3 regions of the Pseudobacillus sp. 179-B 2D1 NHS genome follow, and region 2 is predicted to be linked to each of the others. Evidence: riboswitches for the same ligand, from Rfam matches in the RefSeq annotation. Region 2 holds a riboswitch; each other region holds the start of a gene.

Region 1 (6,351 bases), on a different contig from region 2:
ATCTAGACTCAATCCTCTGCCCTTACGGATTGCAAATAAATTCTTTCCTATTAATTCCTGTAAAGACTCCATCATCATCCTCCCGTTATTTATGATTGAACATTATAACATACAAATGTATAATATCATAAACAACGAGATGGGGGAGATAAAAAGTGGAAGCTACGGAAGAAGAATCATTATCGTTTAAAGAGGGAGTAAAAGATTGTATTCCCACGCTTTTAGGGTACATAAGCATTGGCTTTGCGGCTGGTATGATCGGTGTTGCTTCCGGCCTGTCTGTTATTGAAATTGCTTTTATGTCCATTTTTGTTTATGCTGGCGCTGCTCAATTTATTATTTGTGGAATGCTGGCAACTGGAAGCCCGGCTTCAGCTATTATCTTTACTACCTTTATTGTCAATTTGCGTCACTTTTTATTGAGTGCCACGTTGGCTCCACACTTTTCAAAATATTCCGCATGGAAAAACGCTGGCATCGGAACGCTTGTAACAGACGAATCATTCGGAGTCGCAGCAGGAAGAATTTTCAACAACAGGCCGGTGAATGACCGTTGGATGAATGGGCTTAATTTAACGGCTTATACGACGTGGATTGCTTCTTGTGTCATTGGTGCAGTTCTTGGAAAGTGGGTAGCTGATCCTGAGAAATTCGGCTTAGATTTTGCTTTAACTGCAATGTTTATCGCCCTCCTTGTACTGCAGCTGGAAAGCATTAAAGCAGCCAAGTTAAAGCACTATTTAATGCTTATCTTCCTAATGATTGTAATGATGTATATTTTCTCATCTTTCGTCACAGTCGATCTCGCCGTTATTTTCTCGACTGTGATCGTAGCGACCATCGGGGTGGTGACGTCTAAATGAGTATAAACATAACTGTAATTCTTATCCTGGCCGGCTGTGCGATCGTGACTTGGATTCCTCGTGTTGCTCCTTTTCTGATTGTGCGTAACGTACAACTACCGGACGCTATAATGAAGTGGCTTTCCTTTATCCCAGTGTGTATTTTAACGGCTTTGGTGGCAGGAAGTGTAATTGAGCATAGAGAAGGAACACTACCGTCTCTTAATTGGCAAGTTTTAGTAGCAACCATTCCTACTTTACTCATTGCTTTATGGACGAAAAGCCTGTTAGTAACTGTTATCGTCGGGATTGCCATCATGGCAGCCTTAAGAAATTTTATATAAGATTGCTCTCAACAAAAAGCTAGTTCGTCCAGAAGTACTTCTGGACGAACTAGCTTTTTTAATGGGTTTATAATTTGAAGGCTCGTACCTTTTGATGGACCTCTGTAACAACATGACCGGCTTCTATAACTTGATCTGTAAAGCGATTCAAATTGCTTTGCACCTGCTGAATAATTGCATCCACCTCTTCTGTAGCAGCAGCCGTTTCTTCTGATACAGAATTTACAGAGATCATCTGGTGATTTAAAGTAGAATGTTCGCTCATAATTGAAGACGTTCTCTCTTGAATAACAGTTAACTCCCTAAAGGATTGTTCGATTTTTTCTTTCAAGCGATTGACATTTGTAATGACTGCGTCAATTTCAGCTTTTTGAATAAGGAATTCCCGTGATGTTGCATCCGTTCGTTCAATCGTTTTTTCCACTTGCGACTGAATGTTGCTTAAAGAATGCTGGATCATACTCGTTGCTTCTTTCGATTGGGTGGAAAGAGCGCTGACTTCTTTAGCTACTACCGCAAATCCCTTCCCATGTTCTCCAGCTCTTGCAGCTTCGATGCTAGCATTGAGCGCTAGTAAATTTGTATGATCAGCAATGCCTTGAATGTCAGAAATAATCTTTGTAATAGCCGCAGACTCTTCCTGTAGTATTTTTAATTCTTCTACCATTGATTGATAACTCGTCTGTGTTTGCTCAGAATGAATGATAAATTGACTGAGTTGCGCAATGCTCTCTTGCTGTCCTGCCGTAATTTCTTTAAAAAAACAATGCAATTTTTGAATATTTTGCTCCATATCATTTAAATTTTCATGTAAATGGTTGACGGCCACCGCAGACTTTTCAACAGCTTTTGTAACCTCCTGATTCCCCAAAGCAATTTCACTGCTTGCATGTACAATTTCTTTCGTCTGTTCACGAATATCCCGTGAACCGTTTGTTATTTCTGTAAATGTGTTGGCGCTATAATCTGAGGATGACTGTACCTCTTTAATTAATCCTCTTAACTGCTTCTGCATAAGTATAAACGCCTGTTGAATTTTGCTAAATTCATCTTTTCCTGAGGCAGCCTGAATCTGTTCGGAAAAATCACCGTTCCCCATTTTCTCCGCTTGCTTTTCAAGTAAAGTTAATGGAGAAAGCTTTCTTTTTAAATAAACGTTCATTCCTCCAACAGTTAATAAAAACAATAAAAAAATAAGGGCTAGAAGCTTTAACCCAGTAGAGAAAAATACATCCCCTCCTATTTTGTTAGCGGTTTCAGCCGAAATATCAATTCCCAATACACCAATCACTTCTCCGTTCTCGTTTTTGATTGGTGCAAACCCTGATAAATATTGGCCGTATTTCGGATCGTTGAATACATCTGTACGCTGTATCTCTCCCTCCAATACCGGAGCTAGCTCTTCTGCAGGAATAGAGCTCTCGTCTCCCATTGCAGGCGGTTTATCATCCGAAAGGTTGGAGCCTCCATCTATCATGTTGCGGACCTTTTGACCGTCTACATCTAAAATATATACGAATAAAGCCCCCGTTTGTTCTCGAAAGTGCGCTAACTTCTTTTGAAGCGAATGATAATTTCTATCTTCCTTTGGATCGTTTATAAACGATTCATACTTTTCCCCATCTATTGTTTCACTATAGTTTTTTGCTATATCCCCTGCGAAGGCTCCTAACGAATGATTGGCAGAAGTATGGACGGAATAGTAAATTCCTGCTGATGCAGCAAGGCCAATAGTAAAGATGATAGCTGTGATAACTAATAAAATTTTTGATCGAACAGAAGCGTTTTTTCTCATATTCTCCCCCTATGATCTTTAGTTGTAATAGATAGGCTTATTATCCTACTAATATTTTACTATAATGTATATCCTTTCTATTTTCAATTTTTAGCTATAATGATGGCTACCTTTTAACAGATAGCTTTCTAACATGCAAGATATAGGAAAATAAAAGGAGCTGCAGCTGAATAAGCGTTTATACTTTTCAGCTGCAGCTCCGGTCTTTACATCTATTATATTGTCTTTTAATTTTCTACTATTTTTTCTTGATCGGCATGATTTATCTTTACTTTGCGCATCTTATACACCGCGATTAACAAAATAAACCAAACAGGCGTAATGAATAAGGAAATACGAGTATCTTCCGCAAGAGCAAGCACGACAAGAACGAATGCCAGGAAAGCTAAAATTAAGTAATTAGCAAACGGGTAAAGCGGCATTTTAAATTTATTCACTTTCGCTAAATCCGGTCTTGTTTTACGGTATTTCAAATGGCTGATGATTGTAATGCCCCAAATAAAGATAAAACATACGGTAGAAACACTTGTGATTAATGTAAATACTCCCTCTGGCATCACATAGTTCAATACAACGGAAATCAAGATGACTACTGTTGAAAAGAACAAGGCATTAGAAGGTACCTTGCGACCATCAAGCTTGGCCAAAGATACAGGTGCATTTTTGTCTTTAGCAAGTGAGTAGACCATCCGGCTTGTACTAAAGATGGCACTATTACATGCTGAAGCCGCAGACGTCAACACGACGAAATTCACAATACCAGCAGCTGCAGCGATACCAACTGCCACGAATACTTGCACGAATGGGCTTTCGGTTGGGATAATATCGTTCCACGGATACACACTCATAATAACGATAAGCGCACCAATATAGAAAATAATAATCCGAATAGGAATATTGTTAATCGCTTTTGGAATAACTCTCTCTGGATCCTCTGTTTCACCCGCTGTCAACCCTACCAATTCAATGCCAACGAACGCAAACACGACCATCTGGAAGGAAAGGATAAATCCATTTATGCCATTAGGGAACATGCCGCCATGGCTCCATAGATTTGTAAAACTGGCTGCTCCTGAAGGAGTAGAAAAGCCTTTAATAATCATTACAACCCCAACAACAATCAGTGCTAGAATGGCGATAACCTTAATCAAAGCAAACCAGAATTCCATTTCACCAAACAGTTTGACAGTAGCAAGGTTCATAAATAGTAAAATGACAAGGGCGATTAACCCTGGCATCCACTGCGGGACAGATGGAAACCAATACTGAGTATACAAACCAACAGCCGTTAAATCGGCCATCGCAATAGAAATCCAACAGAACCAGTAGGTCCATCCAGTCATAAACGCTGCCATATTCCCTAAATAATCTCTTACAAAGTCAACAAACGAATGATAATTTAAATTACTTAAAAGCAATTCCCCAAGTGCACGCATGATTAAAAAACAAATGACTCCTGTAATCATATAAGCAAATAAAATGGAAGGGCCTGCTAAATGAATAGATTTTCCTGCTCCAAGAAATAATCCTGTTCCAATTGCCCCGCCAATAGCAATGAGTTGCACGTGCCGGTTTTTCAGGCCTCTCGACAAAGTTTGTTCCTGCATACCATTTCCCTCTTTCTACTTTTCGGAATATTCTTTCTTGTCGATTTAAAATATTTTGTTACGGTATTTAAATCGTAAGCTAATAAATTAAATATCCCACAATTAAAGTTTAATATAAAATTCGTTAATCCGAAAGAAAAAAAGCGCTTACATTTTAGAATAAATAAATTCCTCAAAAGAACATGCATGCTCTGCAGTGGTAACTTTTGTCAATACACATGCTCCCGTTCCGTTAATGCCTGCAATTTCTAAAACAATCGAATCCAAGGATTCTAACTCTTTTTCAGGGCAGTTTCTTTCATTTCTTGTTGTGCAATCAATCTAGAAATAGAGTCATTACAATTCTTTTTCTTACAAGGATAATTTCGAGCTTCTCCTCCTCCTTTTTACTTTTCTCCATTTTTCTCCGACAAAAAAAGACAGAGAAAAACAGGAGTATTTCCCATTTTTCTCTGTCCCTTGTACCTGAGAGTTTAACTCCTTTGGTGGCCTATGGCTCTCTCCAGAGATGCGTCCTATTGTAGTCCTTTTACCTGAGAGATTGATACCAGCTGGTACTTGCTCCTTCGGTGCTAAACCATGGGTCTAGTCTCTCCCACAATATTCATCCGCTCTTATCTATCTAATTTAGATACTAGTCTATGGAAGAGATCATGTCAACTGAATATTCAGAACTAAGTTGACTCAATTCTACAAAAAAGCTATTACATCTACTAAAGAGTAAAGAACTTAAAATACTATGCAGCTTAATAAACGTATACATTGCTTTTCAACTAATAGGCTCTGCTTAAAAATTTAATACATCATTTTTATAGCCATCTAAATTATACTGACTATTTGCCTTAGCATACCTTCCTCCGCCTTATTGATAAATTGATTACTGATAGGTAAAAAAAGCCGCCGCACAACCAGTGAATAACTGTATGTGAAGCGGTCTTTAATTTACCATTACTTATCCTGCATTTCCCGTAATTTTTGATCTCCTGGAAGCCAAAGAGCACAAATACCGAGAAGCGGGAGAAGACTTGATAGAATCATAATAAATTTTATTCCGAAACTGTCAGCGAGAAAGCCGAGGATGACAGCCCCGATAGCCCCCATCCCGAACGCAAGCCCAACAATTAAACCGGAAGCCATCCCAATTTTATTAGAAAGCAGCTCCTGTGCATAAACCACGGCTACACTAAAGCTTGATAGCAAGATAAAACCAATTAACAACAAGAGCGGCAGGACAGCGAAAGCCGGTACATATGGAAGAATGACTGTAAGCGGAGCAGCACCCAGCATGGAAAAGACAAGTAGATTTTTCCGGCCAAAGCGATCAGCCAGCGGCCCGCCAAGAAACGTGCCTGCCACGCCAGCAGCCAAGTAAACAAACAAATATAATTGTGATTGTTTAATAGTCAATCCATAATCCTTAATTAAATAAAATTGATAAAAGTTCGTTATAGCTGCCGCATACCAGGAGCGGGCAAATACAAAGAAAATTAATAACACCATTGCCCACTTTATCCGTGCCTGTAATTTTGTTTTTTCCAAGGAAACTTGCTGTTTCTTCTTTGCCGCCTGAGTTGTCAGCCGTTGCTTATACCAGGCGGAGACTCTTGAAAGCAGCAACGCACCAACTGCGGTAACTGCCGCAAACAATAACGCTCCCTTCTGACCAAGCGGTAAAAAAATGTAGGCTGTAAAAACTGGAGCCAGCGATTGGCCGCCGTTCCCGCCCATTTGATAAATGGATTGGGCCAGCCCTCGCTTGCCAC
Region 2 (6,351 bases):
AGATATCTTTTTTGTGATTTGCTTCATAGGAGACCTTTATATTAACTAAGAGCCAGGGCTGAAGCGGCTGCTGGCTGCCAGACTCTCTCTGTTCGTAAAGTCGGATGAAACTTGTATGTTTCTTTGCTGATTCAAAAATTTGCTGTAAGCGCGGTGTACCGAAATGCACGCTCTCTCCTTCAATATTCGGAGGCGCTTTTGCCTGATCGGTAATCAGTGTTAACGAAAGTGGTTCTGCCTTCATTCCAGTTTTTTCGGCATAATGCCAGTAAAAGGGCCGGTTCATTAGTTCCTTATCAATCTCAGGAGTCAGCTTTACACAGAGGGCTCCTTCTGTTTCTTGTAAAAATGTGCATTCAGCTGCTCTAAAATAATTTTCAAGAAATAGATGAATTTCGTTTTTCACTAAATGATTCCTCCTCTTCATGCCACTCGTTAGCCAGATCAATGACAGCTTCAAGGTTTTTCATCTTGACGCGCAGCTCTCCTTCCGTTCTTGAGTTTTGAAAAATATCAGCCAAGTGTTCCTGCATATTGGGAATGTCCATTTTCTCTAAAATATCATCTAATTGTCCGACAGCTTGTTCAAATAAATGGATTTTTTCATAAAGAAGCTGCAGAATTCTGTCTTCAATCGTATCTTCAGTGCTGAAATTGTAAATGCGTACATCTTTCGTTTGCCCGAAACGATGAACACGGCCAATTCTTTGTTCAAGGCGCATCGGATTCCAGGGAAGGTCAAAGTTAATGACATGGTGACAAAACTGCAGGTTTAATCCTTCTCCGCCAGCTTCTGTAGCAATTAAGACTTGTGCCTGCTTTTCAAAAAGTTGTTTCATCCAATCTTTTTTCCCGCGCTTAAAGCCACCACGAAAAGGAACGGACGAAATGCCGTTTTGTTTAAAGAACCATTGCAAATATAATTGAGTGGCTCGATATTCAGTAAAGATAATGACTTTATCATTAATAGATTGAACGAGTTCAAGCGCTTTTTCCGCTTTTGAGTTTCGTGTTACATTTTGTATGTGGGACAAAACGTTTTGGAAACTCTCCGGAAAATCAAGATTATCTCCGTACAGCTTTCTAGCCATGTTCTTCAAGGTAAAAAAGACTGCCTCTTTGCTGCTGCAAGCTTCCCGTTGCAAAGTAAGCAAAGAAAAGGAAGATCGTACATCGTCAGGCTGGCTGCGAACGAAATACTCAAGAGCCTGATAGAGGGAACGTTCTTCTTCTGTGAACGTTACTTTTACTGATTCTACTTTTCTCGCTGTCCATTCCACCCCTGTATCCTGCCGGCGGTTACGAATCATCACTTTATTCATTAGCTTGATTAAATGATGATGATTTTGTACCTGGCGGTCGCCCTTTTTAAACCGCTCTGTAAATTGTCCTTCGCTACCAAGATGGCCGGGCTTTAATAATGAAACAAGATGAAACATTTCATCAAGACGGTTTTGAATAGGTGTTGCCGTTAAAAGCAGGCAAAACTTCTTTTTTAAATGACGGACAAACTGATAGTTTTTGGTTTTATGGTTTTTTAATTTATGAGCCTCATCGATAATGACTAAATCATAGTCTTGTTCATAGATCTTTTCTTTGTGAGGGCTTCGCTTCGCCGTGTCGATAGACGAGATGACGATGTCATGCTGATCCCACGCATAAAATTTTTTCTGAGCGATAGCAGGAATATAAAACTTACTATTTAATTCATTGGCCCATTGGGAGACAAGAGAAGCTGGAGCTAAAATTAACACTTTTTTCACGAGGCCACGGATCAAGTATTCTTTTAATACCAATCCGGCTTCAATCGTTTTTCCCAGCCCTACTTCGTCCGCTAAAATCGCTTTTCCATTCATTTCTTCCACTACTCTTCTAGCTGCTTCAAGCTGATGGGGCAAGGCCGTAAGCTCTGGTAAAAAGCTAGGGGCTAACAATCCTTCAAAATTCGGCACCATCATTCGTGTTTCCATGTTTACAGTTGATTGAAAGAGCGGCCAATTGCCCCACGGCCCGTCTTGTTCTATTCTTTTCTCTAATTCTTCTTCCCAGGCGTGATTAAAATAGATTTCCACATTCATTTGAAAAACTCCTTTATAAAATATGTTGCCGAAACCTTACCTTTAATGGTAGGATGTAATTGAACAAAATATTATGTCATTTTACAAAAAAGCGAACATTCTTGATTCGTATGAATCAGATGTTCATAGTATGCCCATTTATTAATTAAATATAGCGAATGAAGGCGAGGGGAGAGACTGTTCATACAGCGCCGAAGGAGCAAACAAGCTTTTTGTGAATCTCTCAGGCAAAAGAACTCTTGCTGGACGCGACTCTGGAGAGCGTTTCGTAACGAAACCACCAAAGAAGACAGCCTGTTCATCAGGTTAAACTTTCAGGTTCAAGGACAGAGAACAACTTTTATAAGCTGTTCTCTGTCTTTTTTTATGCAAAAATAATGGGCTGAACCGTGAGAATGACAATGAGAGAGGGGTAGGGAAATGGGAGAGTTAAAGCGCACGCCATTGTTTGAATGGTATAAGCAGTCTGGAGCAAAAACAATTGACTTTGGAGGATGGGAGCTGCCTGTTCAGTTCTCAAGCATTAAGGAAGAACATGAAGCTGTCCGGACAAAAGCAGGACTTTTTGACGTTTCCCACATGGGCGAGGTTACTGTAAAAGGAGAAGGCGCATTGGCTTTCCTCCAAAAGATGATGACGAATGATTTGTCAAAGCTGCAGCCGAACCAAGCGATGTATACAATTATGTGCAATGAAAAAGGCGGAGCTGTTGATGATTTGCTTGTTTACATGCTTGCTGAAGAAAATTACCTGCTTGTTGTCAATGCTGCTAACACAGATAAGGATTTTGCCTGGCTAAAGAAGCATCAGGTAGGAGACGTGCAAATCGAAAATGTATCAAAAGACTGGGCACAGCTTGCCATCCAAGGGCCAGCCGCAGAAGGAATCTTGCAAAAGCTTGTACCTGACTTGGATTTGGGCGAAATCAGGCCTTTTAAATTCCGTCAAGAAGTCAGAATCAATGGGGTGCCTGCTCTGGTGTCACGCACTGGTTACACGGGAGAAGACGGCTTTGAAATTTACAGTCGCAGTGAGGAGGCCCCTAAGCTGTGGCAGGATCTTCTAGAAGCAGGTGAAGAAGATGGGCTTCTTCCATGTGGTCTTGGTGCCCGTGATACTTTGCGGTTTGAAGCAAATCTAGCGCTGTACGGTCAAGAACTGGCAGAAGACATTTCTCCAATTGAAGCGGGCTTAGGCTTTGCTGTGAAAACAAATAAAGATGATTTTATCGGGCTGGAAGTTCTAAAGGAGCAGAAAGAAAATGATCCGGAGCGAAAACTGATTGGTCTTGAAATGATTGACCGGGGGATTCCGCGCCATGGATATGCTGTTTTTTCAGGCGAAGAACAAGTTGGTCATGTGACAACCGGTACTCAGTCGCCGACTTTAAAGAAAAATATCGGGCTCGCTTTAGTAAAAGCAGAATGTGCTGTACCTGGTGAAGAACTGCTGGTGGAAGTCCGCGGTAAGAAGCTGGCAGCTAAAACTGTAAAACCGCCATTCTATAAACGTTCAAAATAAAAGAAGAGGGAAGGGAAAACATTATGAAGCATCGTTACTTGCCGATGACAGAAACGGACAAAAAGGAAATGCTTGCAGCAGTGGGTGTCCAAACAATAGACGAATTGTTTGCGGATATTCCTGAAAAAGTACGCTTTCAAGGATTATATGATATTAAGAAAGCGAAAGCGGAACCAGCACTCAAAAAAGAATTAAGCTCACTGGCAGCAAAGAATATAAATGCCAAGCAATATGCTTCCTTTTTAGGAGCGGGCGTATATGATCATTATACCCCTTCTATCGTGGATCATGTAATTTCCCGTTCGGAGTTTTACACAGCGTATACACCGTACCAGCCGGAAATCTCCCAAGGAGAGCTGCAGGCGATCTTTGAGTTCCAAACAATGATTTGTGAATTGACAGGTATGGATGTGGCCAACTCTTCTATGTATGACGGAGGTACAGCGTTGGCGGAAGCGGCTATGCTAAGTGCGGGCCGGACGAAAAGAAAGAAAGTGCTCGTGTCAGAAACCGTTCATCCAGAGTCGCGCGATGTGTTAAAAACATATGCTAAAGGCCAAAACATTGAGGTAGTCGTTATCCCTCATAAAAATGGCGTAACAGATATTGAGCAATTAAATACATTGGTGGATAACGATACAGCAGCTGTTATTGTTCAATATCCTAACTTCTTTGGAGCTATTGAATCACTTTCTGAAGTGGAAAAAGCAGCTCATAGCGCAAAAGCAATGTTTGTCGTTTCTTCTAACCCGCTTGCTCTCGGTGCGTTGACGCCTCCTGGAAAGCTTGGAGCGGACATAGTGGTCGGCGATGCGCAGCCATTCGGCATTCCAGCTCAATTTGGCGGGCCGCACTGCGGATATTTTGCGGTGACGAAAAAGCTGATGCGTAAAGTTCCGGGTCGCCTCGTTGGCCAGACGCATGATGACCAAGGACAACGCGGCTTTGTATTGACGCTTCAAGCACGCGAGCAGCATATTCGCCGTGACAAAGCGACTTCCAATATTTGTTCCAATCAGGCGCTTAATGCTCTTGCGGCCAGTGTAGCAATGACAGCTTTAGGCAAAAAAGGGGTACGAGAAATAGCGGTACAAAACTTGCAAAAAGCATTTTTCGCGAGAGAAACATTAAAGCAGCACGGCGTAGACATTGTATTTGACGGGCCTGTATTTAATGAGTTTGTGGTCCGCCTGAATAAGCCAGTAAAAGAAGTAAATCAAAAGCTGCTCGAAAAAGGCATTATCGGCGGCTATGATCTTGGCCTTACTTATGAGGGACTGGAGAACTGCATGCTTGTTGCTGTGACAGAAATGCGGACAAAAGAAGAAATTGAACTCTTTGCAAAAGAATTGGGGGATAGCCATGAATAAGAAGGACCAGGAGCTTATTTTTGAATTGTCTCAGCCGGGGCGGATTGGCTATAGTCTGCCTGAGTTGGATGTACCAGAAAAAGATTTATCTACCCTTTTGCCGGCAGGATACTTGCGGGAAGAAGAGCCGGAACTTCCAGAGGTTTCTGAACTGGATATTATGCGTCATTACACAGCACTTTCAAATAGAAATCATGGAGTGGACTCCGGATTTTATCCGCTCGGTTCTTGCACGATGAAATACAATCCAAAAATCAATGAAGACGTTGCTCGTTTGGATGGCTTTGCCCACATTCATCCGCTTCAGCAAGAAGAGACGGTGCAGGGGGCGATGGAGCTGCTGTATGATCTTCAAGAACACTTAAAAGAAATTACGGGCATGGATGAAGTGACACTTCAACCAGCAGCTGGAGCTCAGGGTGAGTGGACGGGATTAATGATGATCCGTGCTTTCCATGAAGAAAATGGAGAGTTTAACCGTACGAAGGTCATTGTGCCTGATTCTGCTCATGGCACAAACCCGGCTTCTGCAACAGTTGCCGGGTTTGAAACAGTGACGGTAAAATCAGGAGAAGACGGTTTGGTTGACTTAGAGGATTTAAGACGGGTAGCTGATGAAACAACAGCCGCGCTCATGCTGACAAATCCGAATACGCTCGGCTTGTTTGAAGAGAATATTTTGGAAATTGCAGAGATTATTCATGGCGTCGGCGGCAAGGTGTATTATGATGGTGCTAACTTAAATGCGGTGATGTCAAAAGCTCGGCCTGGGGACATGGGATTTGATGTCGTTCACTTAAATCTTCATAAAACATTTACCGGTCCTCATGGCGGTGGCGGTCCGGGTTCCGGTCCTGTCGGTGTCAAGAAGGACTTAATTCCTTATTTGCCGAAGCCAGTGCTGGTTAAAGAAGAAGGAGTCTATCGTTTTGACTATAATCGTCCGCAGTCTATTGGCCGCGTGAAGCCTTTTTACGGCAACTTCGGAATCAACGTTCGTGCTTACACGTATATCCGCTCAATGGGGCCAGACGGCTTAAAAGCAGTAACAGAATATGCCGTGTTAAATGCCAACTATATGATGCGCAGGCTTGCTCCTTACTTTGATCTACCATTTGATCGTCATTGCAAGCATGAGTTTGTATTGAGTGGCAAGCGCCAGAAAAAACTCGGTGTGCGCACGCTTGATATCGCTAAGCGTCTGCTTGATTTTGGCTTCCATCCGCCAACAATCTACTTCCCGTTAAATGTGGAAGAATGTATGATGATTGAACCGACAGAAACAGAGTCAAAAGAAACACTTGATGCGTTTATTGACGTCATGATCCAAATTGCGAAGGAAGTTGAAGACAACCCGGAAATCGTTCAGGAAGCACCGCATA
Region 3 (6,351 bases), on a different contig from region 2:
AAACGTTCTCTTTGTTTTATAAATCCAATCGCGTCCTACTTAACTAACATATATATCAAAAAACAGTTTATACCCCACTTATAAGCCGGTGTCTTTATCCTAACAGTCACTGCCTTTTTACTGAGCTTCTTCCTGTAAATGGCTACCGCTCCCCCAAGCAATAGTCATTTCTTCTCCCACCGACAACACTTTTATTCAAGCTGCTCTCTGTCATCGTTACTTCTATATAAATAAACACTGATATCCCTTTTATATAGCAATCGTCTTTCCCATCCATAAATTGCTTTATTTCTTACTGCAGAAGAGCTGTTCTTTTATCCTCTGACCAGTCTCAGTCATAGCAAGACCGCCAAGAGCCGTTTCTCTTAATGTTCTTGGCATATCTTTCCCCACTTTGTACATTGCCTCAATTACCTCATCACATGGAATGCGGCTTTCTACTCCTGCAAGAGCCAAGTCTGCAGCCGAAAAAGCAATGGATGTACCGATCGCATTCCGTTTAATACAAGGCACTTCAACAAGCCCTGCCACCGGATCACAAACCAATCCTAGGAGAGACTTCATCGCTATCGCCGTTGCATGCACAGCTTGCTCTGGGCTGCCTCCCTTTAATTCAGTGATGGTGCCAGCAGCCATGGCGGCTGCCGAGCCCACTTCCGCCTGGCATCCTCCAGCAGCCCCGGAAATAAACGAACGATTAGCAATCACATAGCCGAGCATGCTGGCGGTAAACAGTCCCATAACCAACTCCTTAAAGGGCGTTCCGTCATTGTGATGAAGCGAAAAGAGCACGCCTGGCAAAATGCCTGCTGCTCCGGCAGTGGGCGTAGCCACAATGACTCCCATTCTGGCATTGCTTTCCGAAGTAGCCAGTGAGAAAGTCATTGCCTGACTAATATAGCTGCCTGTAAGCGTTTTTCCTCCTCGTACGTAATCTCGCATTTTTACGGCATCTCCTCCGGAAATTCCGCTCGGCGCGGATGAGGAATCCTCTGTTCCACTGTCGACCGCTTCCTTCATTTTGATGAGCCGTTCTTCCATCATGCGAAGAATCGTTTGTTGATTTTTGCCTGATTTCTTTTCTTCTAGCAGCAGCATCACTTCACCGATACTTTTCTGCTCCTTTTCACAAGACTTCAGAAGCTGTTTCATTGATAAGATCTCCATCAGGCATTCCTCGCAATTTCTTCTCTTAATCGATATATCTGATAGTTTCTAGCCAGCACCGAAAAATCATCGCTCGTGCTCAAACGAATATCGACCATTCGGCCGTTGATCATAAAGATTTTCGATAACCCGCCTCCGAGAGAAGCACCGCCTACTTTTACAAGCTGGTTCCCCCGTCTAGCTGTAACCATAGCCGTGTTCGGATGGTCAAAAAATAAGCAGCTTCCTTGCGGCTCAATCGTATAATCCAGGCCAACCTCCCCGGCCCGCTTCAGAGCATCCCGAATGCCCGAGTCATCCGTCCCCATGCCAAGTAAACCGCCAAGCAGTGCTTTATCCGTTCCATGCCCTTGATAGGTTTCAGCAAAGGAATCATAGAAGACAATATCCGCCTCTTCAGGACACCCGCCCAACCATTCATAAATAAATTTGCCAATCGATACAACGCCAGCGGTGTGAGAACTTGACGGCCCCACCATAATAGGCCCGATAATGTCAAAGCAGCTTTGAAATTCCATTTTGTTGCTCCTTTCCTATACGTTGACTGACTGTTGGAATAATGGATAAGCTTCGCAAATAGAGGCCGTTGTTTCTTTTGCCTGTGCCAGTACCGCCGGTTCCCCTTTGTTTTTCAACACAGCGGCTATCACCTGAGCAATTTTCTCCATTTGCTCTTCTTTCATGCCGCGCGTAGTTAACGCAGCTGTTCCATCCGCACTCCGCTCGTCACAAACGGGCCTTCCGGATCATAAGGAATCGTGTTCTTATTTACGGTAATACCTGCTTCCTCAAGCAAACGCTCTGCTTCTTTTCCAGTCAGACTCCACGGACGCACATCCAGCAGGACAAGGTGGTTATCTGTCCCCCCGGAAACAAGAGCAGCTCCTTCCCTCTTTAACGCTTCGCCCAGTGCCTGGCTGTTTCGGATAACTTGCTTGGCATACTCTTTAAAGTCCGGCTGCGCCGCTTCGTTGAAAGCTACCGCTTTTGCTGCAATAATGTGCATAAGGGGGCCTCCCTGGATTCCTGGGAATACTGCTTTGTTAATAGCCTTAATGATTTCCTCGTCGTTCGTTAACACAATGCCGCCCCGAGGCCCCCTCAATGTTTTGTGGGTAGTGCTTGTCACAACATCTGCATAAGGAACAGGAGAAGGGTGAAGACCTGCTGCCACCAGCCCGGCGATATGCGCCATGTCCACCATCAATTTCGCGTCCACTTGATCGGCAATCTCTTTAAAGCGGGCAAAATCAATCGTTCTCGGATAAGCACTCGCCCCGGCAATGATCAATTTCGTTTTTTCTTTATGGGCAATCTCCTCCAATTCATCGTAATCAATTAATTGCGTATCCTCCTTTACTCCATAAGAAACAACCTCAAACCATTTGCCAGAAATACTCACAGGGCTTCCGTGAGTTAAATGTCCGCCATGCGAAAGATTCATGCCCATGATTTTATCGCCAGGCTGAAGCAGTGCATAAAAGACGGCGAGATTCGCCTGCGCCCCCGAGTGAGGCTGCACATTGGCATATTTAGCACAAAATAGGTTGGTCAGACGTTCAATCGCTGCCCGTTCCGCCACATCGACAAATTCACAGCCCCCATAGTAGCGCCTTCCCGGATATCCTTCCGCGTACTTATTCGTCATTACACTTCCCATAGCTTCTAATACATCCGGGCTGACAAAGTTTTCTGATGCAATCAATTCCAATGTCTCATGCTGGCGTCTCTTTTCTTTCTCAATCGCCTCAAAAATAGTAAAATCATTTTTTTGCAAACTCATTTCCTTGCCTCCTATTCAGATTTCCTCTTTTAAACATGTGCTGTACATTTATCTCTCGCTACCTTTTTCTGCACACAAAAAAGGACAGAAAAGGGTAACATTTCCCTTCTCTGTCCTTTTACCTGAGAGTTTAACTCTTATCGATCGTAGAGTCTTCCCCTTTGGTGGCGTACCTAAACGCGCTCTCCAGAGGTGCGTCCCATTGTGGTTCTTCTACCTGAGAGATTAGCTCCAAGGGTCTTTTTGGAACTTGCTCCTTCGGTGGCTTATTGCTCGTGCTCTCCCACAATCGTCATCCGCTATTTTTGTTTAGAATATTAAAAATAATTATAATTGTCAACCACTTTTTTCAATTTATGAAGATAGGAAAAAGCAATATAAAAAGAGCACTCTGAAAAACCAGAAAATGCTCTTTTATTAAATAACGTCTATTTAGTTAGATAAAACGAACTGTTTCTTCCAGCGGAAGACGAGTCGTTTTATGAGCAGGCGCAGCAGCTTTACCAATAGCGATTAAAACAATTGGAATGTAGCGTTCCGGTACATCAAACCGCTCAGCAAACTTCTGCTTATCAAAGCCGCCCATAGTTACCGTATCATAACCATTCGCTTTGGCAATAAGCATAAGCTGCATAGAGACGAGCCCTGCATCAAATGAAGCAATATTGGCTCTTGCTTCAACTGGCGCATTAGGATACGTATTATATGTGTTTTGAATCAGTTTATTCATACTCGCTTCATCCATAAAGCCAGCTTCATAGCTGCTTTGGTATACCTTTTCAACATTTTTATACATTTCTACATCGCCTAGAACAGCAATGACAGCTGAAGATGTCTCCACTTGCTCTTGGTTGTAAGCAATGGCTCTTAGTTCCTTCTTTACCTCCTCATTATCAATAACGATAAAGCGCCATGGCTGAAGGTTGCTAGATGAAGGAGCTAGCATCGCTTCTTGCAGCATTTCTTCTATTTCATTTCTCGAAATTTTATAAGTTGGATCATATTTTCTAACAGAATGGCGATTGCGAATCACTTCTGATAAACTTTGCATAGTTGTTGTCACTTTCTTTCCCTCCTAATTGAACTTACTTTAAGTAAGTTCAAAACCAAGCTTACTATTAGTAAGCTTGGTTTGTCAAATACTATATGCTAAAATTTATATAAAAACATTGAGGTTATAGAATGAGCCAACAAAATGAGTTGAATTGTTCTCAGTACAAAGATAAGACCACTATTTGCGATAACTTTCACCACACGATCGAGTTCATCGGAAAGCGCTGGATGGGAGTCATTATTTATACACTGCTGAAAGGCCCTAAACGGTATCACGAATTATTAAACGAAATCCCCGGCATTTCTGATCGGCTCCTTACAGAACGACTGCGCGAGCTAGAAAATGAGAGACTAGTTGTGAAGAAAACATTTGAATCCTCCCCAAGAAAAGTGATCTATGAACTAACCCCAATCGGCAAAGAACTCGAAGATGTCATTACTGCTGTTATGCGCTGGGTTAGTAAAGCTTCTCGTATTTAAACCCTACACCTGGGTCATTAACTAGATAAGAATTTAATGTTTATTATCCTTCCTTAGAAAAACAGACTCATAGACATAACAGTTCTATGTTTTGAAGCTTCAATATAAGTAGATGATCATAACAACTTGACGAAGTTTTTTCTTTCACAAAGCTTCCATTTTTCAAGAATGACAATAATTCAGGAGGAGAGGACATGAAAGATTGGGAAGCGGGCTATTTAGCAGGGATTATAGATGGAGAAGGCTCTATCACACTAACTAGAATGCACCAAAGAGAACATCGGCGTCCTTGCATCACAATTTCTTCGTCGGATAAAGAGCTTCTTCTCTATATTCAAACACTGACCGGCGGAGCCATTAGTAATAAGAAAAATTATAAGCCTGGCCTTCACAAGGACTCTTATACTTTGTCTATAAAGAACAAAGAGAGCGTGTTGATGATTTTAAAAGAAGTTTCCCCTTATCTCAGAATAGATAAAAAAAGAAATCGAGCTAAATGGATATTGGAACACTACAACAGAGTCACACCTCGAAATGGGAAATATACAGCTGATATGTTAAAAGCGAAATTATTATTTGAGGAGTCATTTTTTAACATATAAAAACTGTTAAAGACCTCCACCTTTCCTTCCTATTTATGAACACAAAAAGACTTGCCACGTTTGGCAAGTCTTTTAATTAAATAGGTAATATCCACCAAATCATGTATGGTGGAGACGGTGGGACGTGCTTTTCCATGCTTTCGTCATGGCACTGACTATATCTTGAACCTGCATAGTAAGACAGGCTCTTCGGCGTCTTATGCGAAAAATAGATTTACCTGGATCCCCAGGTAGCTTCCCGCATCCTAGTACTGCCCTCCAACTAAGTGGCAGCCTATAAGTCGATACACGGCTGTTGGATTGCTCCACATACCGCTCGGCATTGCCTTATCATCATTCGATGACTTAGGTTTCACCGATAAAGCCGAATTTTCACTTGTATGTTACCATACAAGGCGACTATTTTCTAATCGAACCCACGTCCAAAGATAACGGCACTTGAACGTCTACGAGCGTAGTCGATATATTCGGATTTCGCTGTACCTTTTGCCTACCGACGGGCGGCCGGACAGCTAGCCTGATTGATCTCTTCCTTTGTCCCCAGACGGAGAACTACGGCGTAGCCCACTAAGAGTGAGTCCCTTACCCTACCACATGGGCGATGGAGGGAGGAACCGCTATCAGCTGTTATTAAGCAGCGAAAGCGAGGTTGTTGTTTTGTTTGCCAGTTATTATTGGCTTTGACGTTTTTACGAGGACGATCCCCTCGGCTCGCAGCCCAAGCTCGAACTATCCCTGTCGAATCCGTAACGTCCCCATTATAAAATAGGAACCGGACCAAATGTCCGAAGCTCAGCTACAGTTCTTATTATACCATTTTTCATAGAAAAAGCAACAATTGTTCGCTCTTTACCCTTTCTGCCGCTCTCTAAACGCGCGCTCTACATCGCGCTTCGCTTCTTTCTTCTTCAAGTCTTCCCGCTTGTCAAACTTCTTCTTCCCTTTAGCCAAACCGATTAGCAGCTTGGCGTAACCGTCTTTTAAATACATTTTCAGCGGGACAATTGAATAACCCGCTTCCTTTGTTTCCCCAATGAGCTTATCAATCTGTTTGCGGTGCAATAACAGCTTTCTCGTTCTGAGCGGGTCATGATTATAGCGGTTTCCCTGCTCATAGGGACTGATATGCATGTTATATACAAACACTTCCCCTTTTTGAATGCGGGCAAACGCGTCTTTTAAATTTACTCTTCCAGCACGGATTGACTTAATTTCCGTTCCTTGAAGTACGATCCCCGCTTCAAACGTTTCTTCGATAAAAAAATC

Evidence for each region. Region 2 has a riboswitch for glycine ahead of gcvT (glycine cleavage system aminomethyltransferase GcvT). Riboswitches for the same ligand answer to the same signal wherever they lie in the genome.
Region 1: it holds a riboswitch for glycine, as region 2 does, so the genes downstream of both, ACH0BF_RS15815 (amino acid permease) here and gcvT (glycine cleavage system aminomethyltransferase GcvT) in region 2, are expected to answer to the same signal.
Region 3: it holds a riboswitch for glycine, as region 2 does, so the genes downstream of both, glyA (serine hydroxymethyltransferase) here and gcvT (glycine cleavage system aminomethyltransferase GcvT) in region 2, are expected to answer to the same signal.

Annotation. Positions count from the first base shown of each region.
Region 1 covers NZ_JBIQDP010000016.1:28,180-34,530, forward strand. The annotation lists gene ACH0BF_RS15795 (helix-turn-helix domain-containing protein) at 1-72, opposite strand, end outside; gene ACH0BF_RS15800 (AzlC family ABC transporter permease) at 156-863, shown strand; gene ACH0BF_RS15805 (AzlD domain-containing protein) at 860-1,186, shown strand; gene ACH0BF_RS15810 (methyl-accepting chemotaxis protein) at 1,254-2,981, opposite strand; gene ACH0BF_RS15815 (amino acid permease) at 3,209-4,588, opposite strand; glycine riboswitch at 5,038-5,097, opposite strand; glycine riboswitch at 5,100-5,196, opposite strand; gene ACH0BF_RS15820 (MFS transporter) at 5,537-6,351, opposite strand, start outside.
Region 2 covers NZ_JBIQDP010000014.1:192-6,542, reverse strand. The annotation lists gene ACH0BF_RS14355 (YqhG family protein) at 1-406, opposite strand, end outside; gene ACH0BF_RS14350 (DEAD/DEAH box helicase) at 378-2,078, opposite strand; glycine riboswitch at 2,237-2,327, shown strand; glycine riboswitch at 2,331-2,410, shown strand; gene gcvT (glycine cleavage system aminomethyltransferase GcvT) at 2,499-3,599, shown strand; gene gcvPA (aminomethyl-transferring glycine dehydrogenase subunit GcvPA) at 3,623-4,969, shown strand; gene gcvPB (aminomethyl-transferring glycine dehydrogenase subunit GcvPB) at 4,962-6,351, shown strand, end outside.
Region 3 covers NZ_JBIQDP010000010.1:63,346-69,696, forward strand. The annotation lists gene sdaAA (L-serine ammonia-lyase, iron-sulfur-dependent, subunit alpha) at 286-1,167, opposite strand; gene ACH0BF_RS11825 (serine dehydratase beta chain) at 1,167-1,685, opposite strand; partial or broken gene glyA (serine hydroxymethyltransferase) at 1,701-2,950, opposite strand; glycine riboswitch at 3,059-3,142, opposite strand; glycine riboswitch at 3,146-3,246, opposite strand; gene ACH0BF_RS11835 (nitroreductase family protein) at 3,387-4,013, opposite strand; gene ACH0BF_RS11840 (winged helix-turn-helix transcriptional regulator) at 4,133-4,483, shown strand; gene ACH0BF_RS11845 (LAGLIDADG family homing endonuclease) at 4,678-5,085, shown strand; RNA gene ssrA (transfer-messenger RNA) at 5,493-5,834, opposite strand; gene smpB (SsrA-binding protein SmpB) at 5,935-6,351, opposite strand, start outside.